DNA from 2 places in the Peribacillus frigoritolerans genome. Region 2 is predicted to be linked to the other one. Evidence: a T-box and tRNA genes for the amino acid it is inferred to sense, from the RefSeq annotation. Region 2 holds a T-box; the other holds one or more tRNA genes.
What was found. A T-box is a leader RNA that pairs with one kind of tRNA and senses whether it is charged. The one in region 2 lies ahead of leuS (leucine--tRNA ligase), so its partner is inferred to be a tRNA-Leu.

Region 1: it has a tRNA-Leu gene. The T-box ahead of leuS (leucine--tRNA ligase) is inferred to sense a tRNA for this amino acid. The anticodon was not compared.

What each region holds. Positions count from the first base shown of each region.
Region 1 is NZ_CP158190.1:4,738,872-4,746,432, reverse strand. Features, by position in the region: gene ABOA58_RS23370 (N-6 DNA methylase) at 1-783, shown strand, start outside; gene ABOA58_RS23365 (restriction endonuclease subunit S) at 783-2,138, shown strand; tRNA gene ABOA58_RS23360 (tRNA-Leu) at 2,675-2,755, shown strand; gene ABOA58_RS23355 (hypothetical protein) at 3,405-3,737, opposite strand; gene ABOA58_RS23350 (hypothetical protein) at 4,290-4,583, shown strand; gene ABOA58_RS23345 (hypothetical protein) at 4,644-4,913, opposite strand; gene ABOA58_RS23340 (Ig-like domain-containing protein) at 4,990-7,350, shown strand.
Region 2 is NZ_CP158190.1:4,908,076-4,915,636, reverse strand. Features, by position in the region: gene ABOA58_RS24240 (hypothetical protein) at 1-330, opposite strand, end outside; gene ABOA58_RS24235 (class I SAM-dependent methyltransferase) at 466-1,038, opposite strand; gene ABOA58_RS24230 (TIGR01212 family radical SAM protein) at 1,035-1,994, opposite strand; gene ABOA58_RS24225 (SMI1/KNR4 family protein) at 2,163-2,669, shown strand; gene ABOA58_RS24220 (DUF2524 family protein) at 2,765-3,028, shown strand; T-box leader at 3,183-3,414, shown strand; gene leuS (leucine--tRNA ligase) at 3,468-5,882, shown strand; gene ABOA58_RS24210 (Ig-like domain-containing protein) at 6,218-7,561, shown strand, end outside.

The sequences.
Region 1 (7,561 bases), 170 kb from region 2:
ACACATCGTTTAGCATTAATGAATGCATTGCTGCATGATATGGAAGGACGTTTAGAGCAAGGTGATACGTTATCAACAAATGGAAAATGGATGAAAAACTTCAATGTTGTTTTAACAAATCCGCCATTTGGTACGAAAAAAGGTGGCGAACGTGCAACACGTGACGATTTAACATTTGAAACATCAAATAAACAATTAAACTTCTTACAGCTTATTTACAACTCTCTTTTAACAGACGGTACAGGGCGCGCAGCAGTGGTAGTACCAGATAACGTCTTATTTGAAGGCGGAATTGGCGCGCAAATTCGTCGAGATTTAATGAATAAATGTAATTTACACACAATACTACGCTTACCAACAGGAATCTTCTATGCACAAGGTGTTAAAACAAATGTCTTGTTTTTTACAAGAGAAAAGACAGACCAGGGAAATACAAAAGGTGTTTGGGTATATGACCTCAGAACAAATATGTCTTCATTTGGTAAACGGAATCAGTTAACAATGGCTCATTTCGAAAACTTCATGAAAGCCTATGTTGCGGAAGACCGCTCTAAAGTGGAAGACGAGCGTTGGAACAAGTTCATTAGAGAAGAAATCGCTAAGAAGAATGATAGTCTAGATATTGGACTAATTGCTGACGAATCATTATCTTCATATGATAATTTGCCAGACCCAATAGAATCAGCCGAAGCGGCAATTGTAAAGCTAAAACAAGCGATGGACTTATTAAATGAAGTTGTAGTAGAACTCCATGAGCCAGAAGAAGTTAAGGTGAATAACTAATGGTTAAGCAAAAGAAGACAGTAGAAGAGTTATTTGAAGAAGCGTTAGTTCCAAAGGATGAGCAGCCTTATAAAGTGCCAAAGAATTGGGTATGGACAAACCTAAAGTCTTTGTTTGAAATTAATATGGGGCAATCACCTAAAGGAGAATTTACTACTGATGATTCAAGTTATACACCTCTTATAGGTGGGCCAGCAGATATGGGTAAAGACTTTCCTAAAGTTAGTAGATATACTAAAAAAGCAACAAAATTATCTAGTGAGGATGATTTAATTATCTCCATAAGAGCAACTATTGGGAAAACAAATATTGCAGATGGTCAATATTGTCTTGGACGAGGTGTAGCAGGAATAAAGTCGGGAAAAATTGAAACAAAATTATTGAGGTTTTATATTGAAACTATACAGTCGTATTTGAGTAAGATAAGTACAGGAACTACATTTAAACAAATTTCAAAAAAAAATATAGAAGATATTTCTTTTCCTCTTCCTCCTCTCAGTGAACAAAAACGTATTGTGGAAAAGATAGAACGGCTTTTAAGTAAAATTGATGAAGCGAAGCAATTGATTGAAGAAGCGAAGGACTCGTTTGAACCTCGGCGAAATGCTATTTTAGATAAAGCGTTTCGTGGGGAATTCAATGGACAGGAAATAGACTTGAAAGAATTGGATGGAATGAATTATTTTATTCCATCTAATTGGAATTGGATGAGTCTAGAAGATGTTTGTGAACTTATTTCTGATTGCCCACACTCAACACCAAAATATATTGAAGACGGACAGTATCCAGCAATCAGAACTTCTGATGTGCATTTCGGCAAAATTGATATCTCTAAAGCAAGAAGAGTTTCTGAAAAGGATTATCTAGAACGTACTAGAAATACACAACCACAAAAGGGAGATATCATTTATTGTAGAGAAGGTACCATTGGGAATGCAGGAATAATTGAAGATGAAATAGTATGTTTAGCGCAAAGAGTAGTGCTTTTTAGACCTAATAAAGTAAAAGCATTACCTAAGTACTTTGTTTACTTACTAAATTCACCAATAATGCTTAGACAGGTGTTCTCAAATATATCCCAAACCACATCCCCAAGAATAAATATAAGTACATTAAGAAAATTACGCTTACCTATTGCGCCAATTGAAATTCAACAAAATATAGTTAATATCATTGAAAAAAATTTAGAAATTGAGCAAAGAGCTAATAATCTGTGTAAACTAGAGGGAAATCTGGATGCACTGAGGCAATCAATATTGTCAAAAGCTTTCCAAGGCGAGCTTGGAACAAATAACCCAAGTGAAGAAAGTTCAGTTGAATTACTGAAAGAAGTACTACAAGAACAAGTGCAATAGTTGTAGAAAGACATCCTAATTAGTGGGTGTCTTTTTTATTGTATCAATAGAAAAGTACTTTCCATGTCATTTTCAAAGGAGTAGAAGTAACGTTGATTAATTCCATATGACTTTATCTTTATACGCAAGTTAGACTAACAATATCACCGTGAGATTGTGTATAGGTTTTCTAAAGGAATGTCTGCACAACTAAAACTTATCATTCTTTAATAATACCTATGTATTTCCAGGATTAACTCAATTGATTATACTAAAAACAGTCAGACGGTCTAAGTTCGTAAAGTGACCGTTACACTGAATGGAAGAAAAACAGCAATATATAAGGTAGCTCAGTGGGTAGAGCAACGCCCTTCTAAGGCGTCGGTCGGGAGTTCGAATCTATCCTGCAAGGCTTTCATTAATAAGGTTAATATATAAATACTGATTATTGACATTAGTTTGGAATTTTGATAAATTCATATCAAAGGTATTTAATAATCGTATGGACAATTACATAATTAGCATTGACTAAAACTACTGTAAACATTGACATACATGCCGGTGTGGCGGAATTGGCAGACGCGCACGACTCAAAATCGTGTTCCTCTGGAGTGCCGGTTCGACCCCGGCCACCGGTATCAAAAGAAGTCGAAACATGGTGCTTATATCAGTAATTTAATAGTGAATAAGTACCGCAATTTAAACCGTTTCTCACAGTAGTGGCTAACGGTTTTTTTGTGTTTATTTTTTGAGAAATGGTCTTTACTAAATATCTTCTAATCGTGTGAACTAATCGTGTGCATAGATAGGGGTGATTACTGTAATGGCTAGGCGGAAAAATGGTTTAAGTGAAGCTGAACTTTCTATTGTTCGTCAAAAAAAGCAATCGTACGTCCAATCGTTCAAAGATGCATGAGAACTGTTTGAAAGAGATTGTGATATACGCAATTTGAGACCGTACACCATCAAGTATTATCGTAATGAAATTTCAGTTTTTCTAACTCACTAATCTGAACAGGGTATAGACTTAACTGTACTTAAACCTTCCAGTGTTACTGAAGAACACGTAAAGGAAAACTTCCAGAAAAATTAATTGATTTAAATGACATGATGTTGAATAGATTTATGTTAGACGCATATTTGTCTACTCTAACAAAGGAATTAGACAAGGAGAGAATAAAACTAAACGAAATCATACCTTTAATTTACCCTAACTAATATTTTAAATTAATGCAGAAATATTAGTTAATTGTGACCAACTGCTGGAGATACAGTTGGTCAATAACTTTACATATCATTCAATAAATATTCTTCTAATATTGACCGCATACGTTTACTTGGAATGTAAAGGTTAATAGCTTTACCTTTCCTGATTCTGCTTCTCCATATCCACTGAATCAATTCAGATAATGCATACATATCTTCATTCACCTCTATGCCACGTACACTAAAGAATTTCTTTTCATGCGGATTCATGAAGCGATTCACCACATAAGCAAGCGATTCCTTTTCTTTAAATTCGTTTGTTGCACGTGCATTACAAGCAACAAATCCTTTCGTGTTTCCTTTACTCTTCTGTTGTTTCCATTCTTGATAGACAGATGGAAATGTGTCAGTCAATTCGATTTTCCTTCTACCAAACTTTACTCCATTGCGAATTTGTAACTTCACCTCCTTTGGCGTGTCTTTTTATGTGGACGATCTAACTCCAGACTATGTTGAAATTAATGGTGAGGAACATTTTGATTTTTTTAATTGTACAATAATTAGAATTTAAGTTGCACGTTTTATTGTATACCTTAAATGTTTTTTTGGGGGTTTCTTTTTTGGTGATTGGCGTTTCTAAAAAAAAATCTTGAGATGTGAAATAACTGGTAAAATAGTTTAAATAAATAGGAAGTGGGTAGTTTTGGGATATTTAATTTTGGGCTTTATTATCGTAGTGGTTCTTATAGTTTTGGTTTCTTTATTTGTTGGGTGAAAATTGATACATCCGAATGCGAAACCTGTAAATAGTTATCCTAGTGATTATTTAATGGAATTTGAAGATATAGAATTCAAAAGTAGAAAATGGTCTTGATTTTTGGCTATGGATACTTGGCAAATAGAGTAGAACCTAGGGCTAATGCGTTGGAATTAGTAAAATTTCTAATTGGCGAGGAGGTTAGTTGCTTGCTTTTTGATTTTAGGGCTTGGGTAAATTCAGAGGGTAATATGACCACTTTGGGTTATTATGAAAAAAATGATATGCAAGGTGCTGTTGATTGGGTTAATAGGTTTTCTATGGGTGGTGCTACTGCATTATTAGCAGCAGCGGAGGAAGAGTGTGTGGGAACTGTGATTGCAGACAGTCCATTTAGTGACTTGAGGTCATACTTTTTGAGAGTATGTTTTAATTCACAAAGCTTCCTAAATACCCATTTACGCCAATTATTCTTTGGTTATTACCTTTTATTTCTCGTATAGATATAAATAGTATAAAGCCCATAGAAGCTATTGAAAAAATTTATCCGAGGAAAATACTATTTATACACAGTGATTCTGATAGGACAATTTCCCATAAACATAGTGTTGACTTGTCCAATTAGAAAAAATCATATTTACTTCTTCTGCATAGAGTTTTAAATTATTATGGATTTTAGATGGGTTTGAGGGATCGCTAAAATCTTTTGAAGCATCTGCCGCTTCATTTTTTACTGTACTTGCTGTTTTAGAACGTTCATTAAAAAAGAACGGAGCTTCTTTACTTATCGATTTTTCCACAATTAATTTTTCAGCGACTGGTGATCTTTGCACTATTGTTATTTATTTCTACCATTTGCTTGTAACATAAATTTGTTAAAGAGAGATAAAAATAGAGGAGAAACAACGAATGAAAACGATAACGACCGTTCTGACAGCTGTCATTTTATCGAGTCAATCATTGCCAATTTTTGCAGTGGGTTTAGAATCACCATCTGCTGAGACTAACAAAGAGGAACAGCAAGCTTCACTTTTTGAAACAAATTCAAATTCAGAGACGCCTTTACCGACAAAGGAAGCTAAAAAAGCAAGTTTAGTTGAATCTCCACGTTCTGAAGAAGCTTTGAAGGAAAAGAACGAGGATAAAAAACTTTCATCAGAGGCGACATTCGACGCATCAGCCCGACCATTAAATGGAATGTCAGGAGAATCTGAGTCGGTAATAGAAGCGAATTCAGATAAAGATCAAGTAGACGAAAAAGAAGGGACAACTACCAAAGAACAAGTAGAAGTTCCTATCATTCCTGAAGAAACAACAAAAGAGGAGGAAACTCAAACTCCAAGTGAGGGGATCGAAGAACGAGCGAATATAAAAACAAATATTGAAGAGCGAGATTTTGTTGCAGCCCCTACAATTCCATCTCACGATGAAGAAACTGTAGATATTCCAGATGTATATTTAAAAACAGCTATAGCAAAGGAACTTGGAGTAACTTCTGACACAATTATGACTAAAGACATGCTAAGTAAAATATCAAATTTAAAAATCGTAAATGTTGAAAATTTGAGCGGTTTAGAGCATGCTACTAACCTTGAAAAACTAGATGCTGTATCGGTATCGGCTAAAGATTTATCGCCTATTTCTTCACTAACAAAACTAACAGAATTAAATATGAGCACAGATAGCGTAAACATAGTATCGCTAAGTTCTTTAACTAATCTAACGAAATTGAACTTGTCTGGTTCTTATAGGTTGAGCAATCTCTCTCCGATATCTCATTTAGTAAATTTAGAAGAGTTAGTCTTAGGAAATACGCGATTCAATACAAGTTCAAGTCCTATTGAAGATATAAGTTTTATAAAGAATTTAAAGTTGTTGGAATCTATCTCTATAAATCGAACCAATTTGAACGATATTTCTCACCTTCAAGCTCTAAAAAAATTAACATCCATTTCTTTAGAAAATAATCGAATTCAAGATATCTCAGTACTCAGTGATTTGTCAAATATTGAAACATTAAATCTAGCTGGTAATCAAATCAATGACGTATCATCTATAAACACATTATCTAAATTACACACTGTGAATCTGACTCAAAACTACATAGTGGATAATCCACTCAATATTGAAAAGATGATAGCAGATCAAAATTTTTTATCAGATACAGCTAATCAATACCAGGTGTCTGTTCCTGAATCAATCCGTATTGCACTAGGGACCAGTCTAGACGTTCCCTTGTCATGGACTCACGACGGCTTAACGCTAACCGACCTCTCTAAGACTCACTTTAGGCAAGTTAAACCTGTGGTTACAACCTCTGAATCTGGACTTCAGATTGATTCTGCATCCATCCAAAAGGTGTCATTAACAGGTCAAGAAGCTGGAACATACCAAGTAACCATTGAACCAGTTCCAGGATATATAAAAACGGTATCAGTCGAGGTTGTTGATTTACCTGAACCACCAAACTTACAGCCCCTTTCCATTCTGAATACGTCTATTACAGGTACAACCAAACCTGGATATACCGTTCATGCAATGGTTGAGGGGAAATCGTATACGGGGACAGCAGATTCGCAAGGTCATTTTTCGATACCAGTCCCATCCCTATCTCAAGGTACTAAAGTAGAAGTAAGGGTTGCTGATGCAAGGGGAGTTGAGAGCGATCCTACGCATATTACAGTTGTTGATGGAGTAGCTCCTAAACTGAATGCTGTTACCGAACGTCTTCAAGCTGTTACTGGCTACGTCATCGATGGGCACAAGACCGTCCGCTTACTCGTAAATGGGGTTCCTCAACGAATTGCAACGGTGGAGGAAGACGGGTATTTCACGATTCCAACTCGTTTCATTAAAGTAACGGATACGATAAACCGTCCTATACGGAATGCCGATCAGATTACAGTGGATTATGGACTGCGGACCCCAGAACATTTACAAGCTCATATGAAGGTGGGGTGGACCATTACATCTCCAATAAGGGTTAACACCGTTGAATCAAAGGCGGACTATGTCACTGGTACAGCCGAAAAAGGGACACAAACGTTGCGTCTTGTGGTCAATGGAATCCTTCAACGTGTGATTACACCTAAACAGGCTGGGGCTGGAAAAATTGAAAAAGACGGAACATATCGCATCTATAGTCGTTTTGTTGTCACGAAGTCAGGAGACGTACGCCGTCTTCAAAAGGGAGATGTCGTAACGATCGATGAAGGCGTCCAAATTAATGGACAATACACGTCAAATAAAAATGCGACAATAGTTCAATAATAAGAAGAGATGTATGGCCAAGGGGAATACTCTCCTTGGCCATACATGTGTTCATAAATGAGAAAGATCGGAGACCTATATGCACCCTATTTACAGCAAAGTCGGAATCGTATCCCTATTCATGATATTGTTCTTCTCACTTAATACGACTGCTTATGGAGAAACATGTGAAACGAAAGAAGACATCTATATTCAAATCCTAGATAATATT
Region 2 (7,561 bases):
AAATTGGTTCAAGTGTGTAAGTTCTTTTTTATTGGATAATGCGGTTGATAGAAGATAAATGGATTTGAAGGTTAAGTCATTGGCGAATAGGTCCAAAAGCGTCGCTTTCATATTCATGATCGCTTCATGGTTTTGAGTGGAAATCATTAAATCGAGCTGTGGCAGGAACCTATCAAAATGGTGATCGAATTGTTTGAGGTCCTCCATGGTTTTTTGGTTTTCTGTCAACGAGTTAAGCGAGCTGACAAACTCCCCGTATTGTTCACTTGAATCCCTTTTGATTTTTTCAGACAATATATCCGTCAGTAATGAAGTAGGCAAATGTTCCATTTTCTGCACCCTCTTATCTATTTTCTATCATTATAATCATTATAGACGAAAAATTCAAAATGTTGTGATTGGTAATTCTGCTTCTGCGAGTTGGGATTGAAAAAACACCGTTCGAACAGAACGGTGTCAGATTTATCATCTCTTTTCAATCGCGACAATGAATGGCGGATTGTTTGATTGGTTGATGAACCCGTATTTCAGGATATGGGCTTTCTGTTGAGGGAAGTTCTGTACATAATCCATCAATGCATCCCGTTCTGCCGATCCCCCTGGATGACCATGGTAAATGACGAGGATGATGATGCCTTCAGGCGCCAGCAGTTCGAATAGCTGTTCAATGGCTGATATCGTCGTATCGGCTTGGGTGATGATTGATTTGTCACCGCCAGGAAGGTAGCCCAGGTTTAATATGGCACCCGTGACCTTTCCGGAATGCTCTTTCCCGATGTATTTGCTCAAATGTTGATGCCCATCGTGAATGAGGGTGCAGCACTCTTGTAAATTCTCGGCCTTTAGTTTCGCCGCTGTGGTTTGGATCGCTTCTTTCTGAATATCAAAACTATAGACATGCCCGTTTTCACCTGTAAGTCCTGCAAGAAAGACCGTATCAAAACCGTTGCCCATCGTGCAATCAATGGTTATATCCCCGGGATGGACCGCTTTTTCAAGCAGAATCCTGGCGAATGGCAAAATTCGGTCAAGCTTCATGATTGTACCTCCGTATGATGATTTTTTCCTTGCCAGCTGTTACGGCGTTTCAATTCGGCATCAATGGCGTTCAAGACATCCCATTTATTGACGCTCCACATTGGACCGATCATCAAATCGATCGGACCGTCACCCGTAATGCGGTGAACGATCATTTCTGGAGGGATTATTTCCAGCTGGTCACATACCAGGCTGACATAATCGTCACGGTCAAGAAACTCGAGCAGGCCTTTTTCGTATTGTTTGACCATCGGTGTCCCTTTTAATAAATGAAGTAAATGGATCTTTATCCCCTGCACATCGAGTTTGGCAACTTCCCGGGCTGTTTCCAGCATCATGCCGTAATCTTCCTGAGGAAGGCCATTGATGATATGGGAGCATATGCGGATCCCATGTTTCCGCAGTTTATCGACGCCTTCTTTGTAGCTATCGAAGTCATGGGCACGGTTGATCATCGTCGCGGTCTTTTCATGAACTGTCTGGAGACCCAGCTCCACCCAAAGGTAGGTCCGTTCGTTCAATTCGGCTAAATACTCGACTACATCATCTGGAAGGCAATCCGGACGTGTCGCAATGGAGAGACCGACGACACCCTCCTGGGTCAATACACTTTCATATTTCTCGCGAAGTTCTTCCACTGGGGCATGCGTATTCGTGAACGCTTGGAAATAGGCCATATATTTTCCATCTTTCCATTTGTGATGCATCCGTTCGCTGATCTTCTTAAACTGGACGTCGAGGGGTTCAACCCTGTTGCCCGCAAAGTCACCAGAGCCTGAGGCACTGCAGAAGGTACAGCCGCCATGTGCGACGGTGCCATCACGGTTCGGGCAGTCAAAGCCGCCATCCAGGGCAACTTTAAAAACCTTATGTCCAAAATGTTCCCTCAGGTGGTAATTCCATGTATGATATCGTTTGTTATCCGTTGCATATATAAACGGGTTTGCCTGATTCAAATCAGCAACCTCCTAAATAAATTAAATCGCAACATATATTATACAACATTCTCGCAGCTAGGTCTTTTTTTGAAAAATAAGCGTATACTGTATACTTGAGGGCTAAACATTTTGCTGCTATTTCCAGTATATCTTTGAATGACTATATCCAATCGGGAGCTGATGGACATGACCGGTCAAGTTGAAGAAGCGATTAATCAAATGAAAAAGAAATTAGCCGAAAATAATCAGGTGATCGAAGAAAATGAAGATGGATTCATATACAAAGCCACTTGCACCTTCAATTCACCTGCTTCGGATGAACAAATTCATTCCTTTGAAAAGAAAACCGGACTGCTTCTGCCCGAGGATTATAAGGAGTTTTTAAAAATAACCAATGGATGCCGTCTGTTCGAAACACGAGAATCGGGCGGGGAAAATGATTTATACAGCCTGGATGATATTATTAATTACACATATGAAAATTCCTACGAGGGATGCTATAAAGTGGCCTGCATTTATCAAGATAATATCGTCATTGATGGGGAAGCCGTCGCTAAAGGCGATAAGGAGTATTTAATGGTAAAAGGCCATATCGATGATTTTGAAGAAGGCGAGAAACTCCACATGGGTTTTGCCGAATGGATTGAGCAATTCATTTCCCATCAAGGTGAAAAGTTTTGGGATAAAGGTTGATTGCTCAAAAAAAATGATAATCCACCCGTTATTTGCTCAAACTAGACAAGATGATTCCGAATCATCCAAATGAGATTCGAAGGAGAGGGTTTGAAATGGCAACCAGACAATCCGTCGATCATTTTTTAGAGCAATGTGAAGGTGCTCTCCATTTTGCAGAGTTTGAATTCAACGAGGCCTCACGGCAGGAGCATTATGATGATGAACAATTTCAAAATTCGCAAAGGTATATCGAAGAGGCTTTGACGGATATGGAACGATTGTATGCCAGTTCGAATGACCAGCAACGGGAAATGCTTTCGCGGATGAAGCAGCAGTTGAATCAATTGAGGAATGAAATGACTTTACTGCGACATTAAATGGAAGCAAGGGAGCTATGAATGAATAGCTCCCTTTTTTGCACGATTTTTCTTGAATTCGCATATATAAAGAAAAACCTGTCGATAATGTTTATGTACGGCTATTGCAATTATCGTTGAAATTGACTAGAATGTAATAAAATCCAATATTCTCATAAAGACTATGATGAGGAATAGTAACGGTTTAAACCAGTAAAGAGAGTTGACGGGTGGTGCAAGTCAACCTGGGATGGTCGTGAACTCGCCTTGGAGTCCCGGGTGTGAAGGTGAAAAGTAATGCCTGGCGTTTTAATCCATGTTACGGATATTTTAAGCTGGGCGGATTTTAGCTATCGCCAATGTGGGTGGTACCGCGGGAAGATATACATAATCCTCTCGTCCCTATTTTGGGATGAGGGGTTTTTTATTGTTTTTTATACGGAAATTAGGAGGAAATCATATGAGTTTTGACCATAGGAGCATAGAAACGAAATGGCAAAAGTATTGGGAAGGCAATAAGACATTCAAGACAGGTGAAGAAAGCGGCAAACGTAAATTCTACGCGCTGGATATGTTCCCATATCCTTCAGGGGCAGGTCTTCATGTGGGGCACCCGGAAGGTTATACGGCAAGCGATATCCTGGCACGGATGAAACGGGCGCAGGGGTATAATGTATTGCATCCGATCGGCTGGGACGCTTTTGGACTTCCGGCAGAGCAATATGCGATCGATACGGGCAATGATCCAGCCGAATTCACGGAGCACAACATCAACACGTTCCGCCGCCAAATCAAAGCCCTAGGTTTTTCTTATGACTGGGATCGCGAAATAAACACGACAGATCCCGACTATTACAAATGGACGCAGTGGATCTTCTTGAAATTATATGAAAAGGGCCTTGCATATATTGATGAAGTTGCCGTTAACTGGTGTCCGGCACTTGGCACGGTATTGGCTAATGAAGAAGTCATCGATGGGAAAAGTGAGCGTGGAGGTCATCCGGTTGAGCGCCGCCCGATGAAACAGTGGATGCTTCGTATCACTGCGTATGCAGACCGCTTGATCGACGATTTGAACGATGTGGATTGGCCGGAAAACATCAAGGATATGCAGCGTAACTGGATTGGCCGTTCCGAGGGAGCGGAGGTTACATTCAATATTGATGGCTTTGATGATACATTCACGGTGTTCACGACTCGTCCGGATACGTTATTCGGTGCAACATATGCAGTATTGGCACCTGAACATCAGTTTGTAGATAAGATTACGTCGGCTGATCAAAGAGCTGCGGTTGAAGCCTATTTAGATGAAGTGAAACATAAAAGCGATTTGGAAAGAACAGACTTGGCCAAGGATAAATCAGGCGTGTTCACGGGGGCTTATGCCATTAACCCGGTAAATGGCGAAAAAATGCCGATCTGGATTGCCGATTACGTGTTGATCAGCTATGGAACAGGTGCAATCATGGCCGTTCCTGCCCATGATGAGCGTGATTATGAATTTGCAGTCAAGTTCGACTTGCCGATCAAGGAAGTCGTAGCTGGCGGAGATGTGACAAGTGAAGCATATACAGGCGATGGTCTTCATGTGAATTCGGAATTCCTTGATGGATTGAATAAAGAAGAAGGCATTTCGACCATGATCAAATGGCTGGAAGAAAAAGAAATCGGTACGAAGAAAATAACATACCGTCTTCGCGACTGGTTATTCAGCCGTCAGCGTTACTGGGGTGAACCGATTCCAATCATTCATTGGGAAGACGGCACGATGTCTGCAGTGAAGGAAGAAGATCTTCCATTGATTTTACCGAAAGCTACGGATATCAAGCCTTCAGGTACAGGCGAATCACCACTTGCTAACATATCGGAATGGGTGAATGTAACGGATGAAAATGGACGAAAAGGACGCCGTGAGACAAACACGATGCCACAGTGGGCAGGCAGCAGCTGGTACTTCCTTCGTTATATCGATCCGGACAACAAGGAAGCACTTGCAGATCCTGAAAAATTAAAAGAATGGATGCCGGTCGACATTTATATTGGCGGCGCTGAGCATGCGGTGCTTCACTTGCTTTACGCTCGTTTCTGGCATAAATTCCTGTACGATATCGGTGTCGTGCCAACGAAAGAGCCATTCCAAAACCTATTTAACCAAGGAATGATCCTTGGCGAGAATAATGAAAAAATGAGTAAATCAAAAGGGAATGTCGTGAACCCGGATGATATCGTTGAAAGCCATGGTGCCGATACACTTCGCATGTACGAAATGTTCATGGGGCCATTGGATGCTTCGATTGCCTGGTCCACAAACGGATTGGACGGTTCCCGCCGATTCCTTGACCGCATCTGGCGTTTATTAGTCAACGATGACGGTACGATCACAGATAAGATGACCGAAACGGATGACACGGGCAAGCTTGAAAAAGTCTATCATCAAACGGTTAAAAAAGTGACCGAGAACTATGAGGAATTGAAATTCAATACGGCGATATCACAATTGATGGTATTCATTAATGATGCGTATAAAGCGGAATCGCTTCCTAAAGTATATATCGAAGGCTTCGTAAAGCTGCTTGCACCGGTTGCACCGCACATCGCCGAGGAGCTTTGGTCTAAACTGGGCCATTCCGAGAGCATCACGTACGGAACATGGCCGGCTTTCGACGAAGCGAAGTTAGTGGATAACGAAGTCGAAATCGTCATCCAAATCAACGGAAAAGTCAAAGCGAAATTAATGGTGCCGACTGACACTACGAGAGAAAAACTGGAAGAAATCGCGATGGGTGATGATTCCATCAAAGAACAAATCGATGGGAAAACCATTCGTAAAGTGATTGCCGTACCAGGCAAATTAGTCAATATCGTCGCAAACTAAATAAATCGATTGGAAGCTGTCCCGCATATTTTTACTGCTGGGCAGCTTTTTTTTCGTGGGCAGGCAGAACATAGGGATTAGGTCATATTAGGATTCTCACCGATTTAAATCTATTAGCGATCAATCTACCAATTGGACATCTACAATCGTCATGAGAGGACCATCGGAACGCAAATATCTTGCTTAATTGGTTCATGAGAATCATTTTTCAGCTCTATGGCCATATATATCAAGCATTTGACATAAAAAAGGGAAAAAATTGGTTGATAAAATTTTACAGTGTGATAGTTTGGTATAGTACTGTTATTTTTTAACCAATTATTGGAGGGGAAACCGTGAAATTTAAGAATGTGAGTCGAATTACGGCGTGTGTACTTATTTTTACACTGATATTCAGCTTGATGGTTCCGCTAAATTCTCAAGCTGCAGCTGCAACGCCTATTGAAAATGTAAAAACGATAAAAAATGGGGACACTCTGGATGGAAAGTTTGAAAAACCGGATGTCCAATGGTACCAACTCAGTCCCACAACAGAAGAAGTACAAAAGTTCTCCCATATTGAGTTTGAAGTCAATTCGGACAAAATCTTGAATATCTCCGTATATCAAGATAAAGAAAAAGCAGAAAAGGATGAGAGCAATTATATTGTCTCTTCTTATCCTGATGAAAAAGCTGTAGTCGATTTCCCATATGCTTGGGAAGGAACATATTATGTTAAAGTTGAATATTTCGGCGATACGGATGATGAGGGAAATCCCATCCCGGATGCAAAAAATGTAGCTGAATACTCCATCAATGCTCATTCAGTGACATTGCCGCCATCTGCCGGGGACGAAGGGGAAGAGCTTGAATCTTGCCCGGTTGAACTGAGTGTAAACGATAAGAAAACGGGAGAATCCATGTTGAAAACACTCCGCGTGTTTAGAGATGAAGTTCTCACGAAATCGTCTGAGGGACGCACCCTTTCCTCTTTATATTATAAAGCTTCGCCATTCCTGGCTCTACATCTTGCTGGTAATAAAACGGCAAGGGAAGCCGTTTATAATCACTTAGTTGAGATTAAGCCCCTTATTGAGGATCTTAATGAAAATGGAGCAAGCAGTACGGCAGTCATTAGCACTGATCAGCAAGAAGCGATCAAAGCTTTGTTCACTAAGTCGGCAGGCGTCGCTCCAGCCGGGTTGAAAAAAGATATGGAAGCCATTGCAAAGAAAATCAATCTTGATAAGCTTGAAGGTAAGAGAATCGTCGATATCGCAAGCAAAGCGGGAATCGAGCTTCCTGCTTCGAAAAATGTAAAGAACAAATATATCGTCAAACTTAAACCTGGGAAGTCATTAAGCTCCGTCCAATCCAAGGTAAAAGGATATGGAACATTGTCGACTCCCGAGAAGCAAGAGCCAATGTATGATGATATGTACGTCGTTGAGTTAGAGAACGAAGCCAACACGAAGGCGTCTGCTGCTCTATCCGGTATCGAAAAACTTCCAGAAGTGGAATATATCGAACCGGTAAAAACGTACAAAGCACTTTCTGCCGACATACAATCACCGTATCAATGGTCTTTAAATAACGCCGGGGGCGATGAAGGCATAAAGGGAGCGGACATTGATAACGAAAAACTGCAGAACCTTATTAAGAAACGTAATTTAAAAGATACATTGGTAGCGGTTATCGAC